2 regions of the Streptacidiphilus jeojiensis genome follow, and region 2 is predicted to be linked to the other one. Evidence: riboswitches for the same ligand, from Rfam matches in the RefSeq annotation. Region 2 holds a riboswitch; the other holds the start of a gene.
What was found. A riboswitch is a leader RNA that binds a small molecule or an ion and turns the genes downstream of it on or off. The one in region 2 is predicted to bind ZMP and ZTP.

Region 1 (3,749 bases), on a different contig from region 2:
CTGCACCCGCTGAAGGCCTGGCTCGGCATCCACTAGCCGGCCCTCCTCCCCCCATCCCCCTCCACGTTCCGAAGGAGCCACCCATGCAGGACATCGCCGAGCAGCTCGACGCCTGGCATGCAGCGGGTCGCTCCTTCGCCGTGGCCACCGTGGTGTCCGTCTCCGGGAGCGCCCCGCGCGATCCCGGGGCGGCGCTGGCCGTGGACAGCGACGGCGAGGCCGTCGGCAGCGTGTCGGGGGGATGCGTGGAGGGGGCGGTCTACGAGCTGTGCCAGTCCGCGCTCGCGTCCGGGAAGCCGGAGCTGCACCGCTTCGGCTTCTCGGACGAGGACGCCTTCGCCGTCGGTCTGACCTGCGGCGGCATCATCGACGTCTTCGTCCAGCCGGTCGTCCCCGGCGCCTCGGAGGGGCTGGACGCCGCCCTCGCCCACATCCACTCGGGCACCCCGGTGGCCCTGGTCCGCGCCGTCGCCGGACCGGCCGCCCTGCTCGGCTCCGCCCTGGCCGTCACCGGCGACACCCACCACGGCACCCTCGGCCGGTACCCGGCGCTGGAACGGGCCGCCGCCACCCACGGCCGGGCCATGCTGGACGCCGGGCGCACCGGGCAGTTCACCCTGGCCCTGGACGGCCGGCCGTGCACCCCCGACGCCACCTCGGCGGAGACCGATGCCGACTCCGAACGGACCGTCACCTTCTTCGTCGAGTCGCACGTCCCCGCCCCCCGGATGATCGTCTTCGGGGCCATCGACTTCGCCGCGGCGGTCGCCCGCATCGGCGGCTTCCTCGGTTACCACGTCACCGTCTGCGACGCCCGGCCGGTCTTCGCCACCGAGCGCCGCTTCCCCAGCGCCGACGCCGTCGTCGTCGACTGGCCGCACCGCTACCTGGACGCCGAGGTCGCCGCCGGACGGGTGGACGGCCGCACCGCGCTGTGCGTGCTGACGCACGACGCCAAGTTCGACATCCCGCTGCTGGAGCGGGCGCTGCGGCTGCCGCTGGGCTTCGTCGGCGCGATGGGGTCGCGCCGCACCCACCTGGAGCGGCTGGACCGGCTGCGCGAGGCCGGCCTGACCGAGGTCGAGCTGAACCGGCTGCGCTCCCCCATCGGGCTGGACCTCGGCGCCCGCACCCCGGAGGAGACGGCGGTCGCCGTCGCCGCCGAGATCGTCGCCCACCGCCGCGGCGGCACCTGCCTGCCGCTCAGCAGCCACAGCGGCCCGATCCACCACGACCACCCGCTGCGGGTCAGCGACCTGCCGCGCCGGATCGCGTGAGGCCCCCGGGCCCGCGAGGCGGATGACCTATGCTTCCCGGGCGGGCCGTAACTGGCGCTTGGGTGGACCACCACCGGGGAGCGACCCGCCTTCGGAGCGAAGCCGCGCGCCTGGGCACACCCTTCCAGCACCGGGATCCGCCCATGTCCGCCCAGCTCATGTCCGGTACCGCCCTCGCCCGGCAGATCGTCGAACGCTGCGCCCGGCGGGCGCAGTCCCTGTTCGAGGAGCACGGCGTCCGGCCCGCCCTCGCCACCGTCCTGGTCGGCGACGACCCGGCCTCGGTCACCTACGTCACCATGAAGCGCAACCGCTCCGCCAAGGCGGGGATCGACTCCCGCCTGGTCCGGCTGCCCGCCGAGACCACGACGGCGGAGCTGGTCGCCGCGGTGCGAGCGCTCTCCGACGACCCCGGCGTGCACGGCATCCTGCTGCAGCACCCGGTCCCCGCGCACATCGACGAGCGGGCCGCCTTCGAGGCCATCGCCCCGGCCAAGGACGTCGACGGCGTCACCATGCACTCCTTCGCCGCCATGGCCTTCGGCGAGCCCGGCTTCGCCTCCTGCACCCCGGGCGGCATCATCCGTCTCCTCGACGCCCACGGCGTGGAACTGAGCGGCCGTCAGGCCGTCGTGGTGGGCCGCAGCCCGATCCTGGGCAAGCCGATGGGCATGCTGCTGCTGGCCCGCGACGCCACCGTCACCTACTGCCACTCCCGGACCGTCGACCTGGCCTCGCACCTGGCCGCCGCCGACATCGTGGTGGCCGCCGTCGGCAGGCCCGAGTTCATCAAGGGCCGCGACCTCAAGCCCGGCGCCGTCGTCGTCGACGCCGGCTACAACCCCGGCAACGTGGGCGACGTCGACTTCGCCGGCGCGATGGAACGAGCCGCCCTGGTCACCCCGGTCCCCGGCGGAGTCGGCCCGATGACGATCGCGGTGCTGCTGGAACAGACGGTGGACGCGGCGGAGCGCGTTTTGTTCAACTTGTGACGTGTCATGTACTCCCACCTGCCCGAATTTAGGTCACTTTGACTTCACATCTTGAAGGCATATTCTCAGCTGGTTGACCAAAGTCTTCAAGCCACAGCCTTCAAGTCCGGCGAGGATGCCGGACGCCAAGGAGCACCGCAGTGACCAGCACCACCCTGCCCACGTCCGCCAGGCCCCCTCGCAGCGCCGGCGACAGTCTGGGCCACGTCATCTTCATCACCGCCGCCGCTGCCATGGGCGGCTTCCTCTTCGGCTACGACAGCTCCGTCATCAACGGCGCCACCGGTGCGATCCAGAGCAAGTACGGCATCGGCTCCGCCGAGCTGGCCCAGGTCGTCGCCATCGCGCTGATCGGCTGCGCCATCGGCGCCGCCGTGGCCGGGCGGGTCGCGGACCGGATCGGGCGCATCCGCGTCATGCAGATCGCCGCCGTGCTGTTCACCGTCAGCGCCGTCGGCTCGGCGCTCTCCTTCGCCGTGTGGGACCTCGCGCTGTGGCGCGTCATCGGCGGCTTCGGCATCGGCATGGCCTCCGTCATCGGCCCCGCCTACATAGCCGAGGTCGCGCCGCCGGCCTACCGCGGCCGGCTGGCCTCGTTCCAGCAGGCAGCCATCGTCATCGGCATCGCCATCTCCCAGCTCGTCAACTGGGGCCTGCTCAACGCCGCCGGCGGCAACGACCGCGGCCACCTGCTGGGCCTGGAGGCCTGGCAGGTCATGCTCGGCGTGATGGTGGTCCCGGCCGTGGTCTACGGGCTGCTGTCGTTCGCCATCCCCGAGTCCCCGCGCTTCCTGATCTCGGTCGGCAAGACCGACCGCGCCAAGGCCGTCATCGCCGAGGTCGAGGGCGAGAGCCGGGACCTGGACGCCCGGGTCGCCGAGATCCGCGCCGGCATGGAGTCCGAGCACCAGTCCACCTTCAAGGACCTGCTCGGGGCCCGCTTCGGCTTCAAGCCGATCGTCTGGGTCGGCATCGGCCTGGCCGTGTTCCAGCAGCTGGTCGGCATCAACGTCGCCTTCTACTACTCGAACACGCTGTGGCAGTCGGTCGGCATCGACCCGAGCTCGTCCTTCCTCTACTCGTTCACCACCTCGATCGTGAACATCGTCGGTACCGTCGTCGCGATGATCCTGGTCGACCGGATCGGACGCCGGGCGCTCGCCCTGATCGGCTCCTCCGGCATGGCCGTCTCGCTGGCCTTTGAGGCCTGGGCGTTCTCGGCCAAGTCCGGGGAGACGCTGCCGCACGGCCAGGGCATGGTGGCGCTGATCGCCGCCCACGCGTTCGTCTTCTTCTTCGCGATGTCCTGGGGCGTCGTGGTCTGGGTCATGCTCGGCGAGATGTTCCCGAACCGGATCCGCGCCGCCGCGCTGGGTGTCGGCGCCGCAGCCAACTGGATCGCCAACTGGGTGATCACCGCGACCTTCCCGAGCCTCGCGGGCTGGAACCTCACCACGACCTACGTCATCTACACGGTCTT
Region 2 (3,749 bases):
AGTGAGGTGGCGCACGATGAGTCGGGTGAGTTCGTTGGTGATCGTGTCGCGGCCGACGGTCGGGGGGCCAGGACGTAGCCGACAGTCACGGACTCGACGGTGCGCACCAGAATCCAGGCGGTGGATTCCACCGGTTCCGCTGTGGATCGGTACTGGGACAGGAGTGCGGTGGTGACTAGTGCTCTGACCGGGATGGTTCACCGGGTTGCCGACACACCCGACTTGTGGGCTTCCAGGCGGATGGTCTTGAGCTCCCCACCGCGTGGGGTGGGGAGCTCGATCTTGGTCCTCAGTGGTGGAAGAGCCTGAGTCCGGTGCGGGTGAGGGTGATCTGATGCTCGCGGCAGGCGTCCTCGACTTCCGTGGACCGGATTGATCCGCCCGGTTCGGCGATGTAGGCGACGCCGTGCTGGTGGGCGTGGTCGACGTTGTCGCGGAACGGCAACGCGCCGTCCGAGACGAATGCCACCTCTGCCAGGCTCCCGAGCCACTGCGTGCGCTGCTCGTCCGTCAGCTCGGGTGCGGGTGCGGACAGGGCTGTCGACAGGCGTGTGCTCTCGTCCGGGGTGAGGTCGCCCTCGATGAAGCGGATCTGCCAGTTGATTCGGTCCTGGCGCCGGGTGTCCGGCTGGAAGGCGAGTGCACGGACAGCCGGGTGGCGTCGCAGCCACCAGGTATCGGTCTTCGCGCCGGCCAAGCGGGTGCAGTCCACGCGAGACTGCTGGCCGGCACCGATCCCCAGAGTCACCCCACCACGCAGGTAGCACACGGAGTTGGACTGCGTGTAGCGCAGGACCGCCAGGCCCAGCAGGAGATCCTCGGCTGCCGTGGTCGGCAGCGTGCCGCATACGACGTTGTCCAGCAGAGCGGTGGACAGCGTCACCTCGTCGCGCCGCTGGGACAGCCGCAGGCCGAACACCTCCCGTGTCTCGTACTGCGGGGGCGCGAACGCTTGGTCCGCTTCCATGACCAGGAAGCGGCCGTTCTTCTTCTTGCTGAGCGTTGTGACGGTGCCGGGAGCGTAGCCGGGGGCGATGACGCCGTCGCAGACCACGCGGGACAGCAGTTCGGCGAGCTCGGTGTCGACCGGGTGCGACACCGCGGCGAAGTCGCCGTAGGAGGACTTCGGATCGGCGTCGCGAGCACGCAGATATGCGCTGGTGATCGCGCCGACGCTGTCGCGGTCGATGCTGTAGAGCTCGGCGGTGACGTCATCGACGGGGCCGGCCACGGCCGCACCGGCGGGCGAGACGTGCTTGAAGGAGGCAGCAGCCGGCCGGTTCAGGACCCGGCTCGCCTCCAGCGCCAGCTGCCAACTGTTGAGTGCGTCCAGCATGTTGATGTAGGACGGGCTGCCCTGCAGCACCCGGACCGGCCATCGGCCGAGCTGCACCGGCACGGTAGTCGCCGCCTCCTGCTGCGGGTTGATCCCATAGCGCAGATCCACGTCATAGCCTCCTGTGTCAGCGGGACATCACTGACGCAGGCGCCCAGGCGGTCGACGCTCACGCGGGAAATCGGCCGCTCCCCGGTGGATCTCCACCTTCGCCAGTTGCGACCGGACACGATGCTACCCGCAGGAGCGCGCACATCGTTGCGCCGGTCATGCCGCCAGCGCCAGCGGGCGTCCGCCCCACCGCACGCCCTTCTCACTACGGATGCGGGGCGCTCCTTACGTTGGGCGGCCAGGACGTCGGGATGGCGGGCGTTGGCGTTGCGCCAACGCAGGTAGGCGTGCAGCTCGCGGGTCTGGACCGTATGGTTCGGGTGGCTGGAGTTCGCGAGGGTGAACTGCCGTAGAGGGCCAAAGTGCGCTTCGATCGGGTTGGCCCAGGAGGCGTTGGTCGGTGTGAAGCACAGGTGGACGTTGTTGTTTCGGGCCCAGCGGCGGATCTTCTTGCCGTTGTGGGCGGAGAGGTTGTCCAGGATCACGTAGACCGGGGCGCCGTCGGGGCGGGCGGCCCGGATCGAGCGGAGGGCGGCGAGGCTGTTCGCGGCTCCCTTGCGGCGTCGGTTGACGCCCCAGAGGGTGTCGTCGCCGATCGAGTAGCAGCCGTGGAAGTAGGTGTGTCGTTGCTTCCGCAAAACTAACCCCCAGGTGATTCCTGGGTTCTAAAGCTTGTCGCAACATCCGTGATCATGATGGGTGTGTTGATGGGCATACGAGGTCGCAAGCGTCGACTTGATCTGGAGGCCGAGTACTGGCGCCTGCTGCAGTCGGGGGTGGGCACGGTCGAGGCGTGCAAGCTGGTCGGAATCGGCAGGAAGACCGGCTACCGGTGGCGGGCGGAGAACGGAGGTCTGCCACCCGAGCGGATGCCGGAGACCGAGCACTCGGGCCGCTACCTGTCGCTGCTGGAGCGCAAGCGCATCGCGACGCTGCGCGAACGCGGTCTGACCATGACGGAGATCGCGTCCCGGATCGGCCGGTCGACCTCGACGGTGAGCCGCGAACTGCGCCGCAACATGCTCGAACACGACAAGGGCGTCTACGACGCCGACATGGCCCACCACCGCTCCCGCGAGCGAGCCTGCCGCCCGAGCCGGCCGAAGCTGCAGACCGACACCGAACTGCGCGCCGAGGTCCAGGCCAGGCTCGATCTCGAATGGAGCCCGGAACAGATCGCCGCCCACCTGCGCATCCTGTGGCCGGACCAGCCCGACCGACACCTGTGCCACGAGACCATCTACCGGGCCCTCTACCAGGGTGCCAAGGACGCTCTGAGCAGAACACTCACCAAGAAGCTGCGGACCGGACGGGCCCTGCGCAAGCGCCGTCGCAGCGGCGGCGCACGGGCACAGCGGTTCCAGACGCCAGCCAGGCTCATCCACGATCGCCCCGTAGTGGTCGAGCTGCGCGAGCGCGTCGGCGACTGGGAAGGCGACCTCGTCGTCGGCCGCGGCAACAGGTCCGCCGTCGCCACCCGGGTCGACCGCCGCACCCGTCTGCTGCGGCTGATTCCACTGCCCGACGGCCACGATTTCGCCAGAGTCTGCGACGCCATCACGGCCGCGATGGCCCCCTTCCCGGCCAGCGCAAGGATGACGCTGACGTGGGACCCGGGCAGCGAGATGTCCCGTCACTACGAACTGGCGCCCCTGTTCCGAGACGGCGTGTTCTTCGCCTATCCGGCCAGCCCCTGGCAGCGCGGCACGAACGAGAACACGAACGGACTGCTGCGGCAGTACCTGCCGAAGGGCACAGACCTGTCCGTGCACACCGCCGAAGAGCTACGCGCGATCGAGGAACGGCTCAACAGCCGACCCCGAAAAACCCTGGGATGGCGAACTCCCGTCCATGCGTTCGCCGCCGCTCTGACAGCATGAGACCAGCAACGTTGCGACGATCATGCGAATCCGCCCTTCGGTAACAGCGACCAGCGCGACCCCGAACGAGGCCCTCGCCGGTAGGACCGCGAACTGGGTATACCGACCGGCTTTCGTGCCCAGGCCGGTGCGGTGACGGGGAGACTATCCGTACGATCGTGTGTCGATCTTCGAAGCACGGCTGAGCGCTGAGGTTCACGAGCCGCCCCTCGGGAGTGTCATCGGCTACCTGTGGGCTTGATTCGGTTTGACGGACACCTGGGATCAGGGGCTTCGGTCCCGGAGAGAAGATGTCCATCGTGGAGTGCATGGGGAAGATGAAGCCGCGCCCTCGCCGCTCATTCGCGCCAGAGTTCAAGGCCGAGATCGTCGAGCTGTGCCGCCGGGGTGACCGCTCGGTCGGTCAGATCGCCAAGGACTTC

Region 1: linked by a shared signal. The riboswitch ahead of ABUW04_RS33900 (bifunctional 5,10-methylenetetrahydrofolate dehydrogenase/5,10-methenyltetrahydrofolate cyclohydrolase) and the one ahead of ABUW04_RS32950 (phosphoribosylaminoimidazolecarboxamide formyltransferase) in region 2 are both predicted to bind ZMP and ZTP.

The regions. Positions count from the first base shown of each region.
Region 1 is NZ_JBEUKS010000016.1:72,264-76,012, forward strand. It holds gene ABUW04_RS33890 (NCS2 family permease) at 1-36, shown strand, start outside; gene ABUW04_RS33895 (XdhC family protein) at 84-1,277, shown strand; ZMP/ZTP riboswitch at 1,315-1,400, shown strand; gene ABUW04_RS33900 (bifunctional 5,10-methylenetetrahydrofolate dehydrogenase/5,10-methenyltetrahydrofolate cyclohydrolase) at 1,421-2,269, shown strand; gene ABUW04_RS33905 (sugar porter family MFS transporter) at 2,410-3,749, shown strand, end outside.
Region 2 is NZ_JBEUKS010000015.1:78,273-82,021, reverse strand. It holds gene ABUW04_RS32950 (phosphoribosylaminoimidazolecarboxamide formyltransferase) at 290-1,447, opposite strand; ZMP/ZTP riboswitch at 1,482-1,566, opposite strand; partial or broken gene ABUW04_RS32945 (transposase) at 1,604-2,064, opposite strand; gene ABUW04_RS32940 (IS30 family transposase) at 2,140-3,327, shown strand; gene ABUW04_RS32935 (NACHT domain-containing protein) at 3,682-3,749, opposite strand, start outside.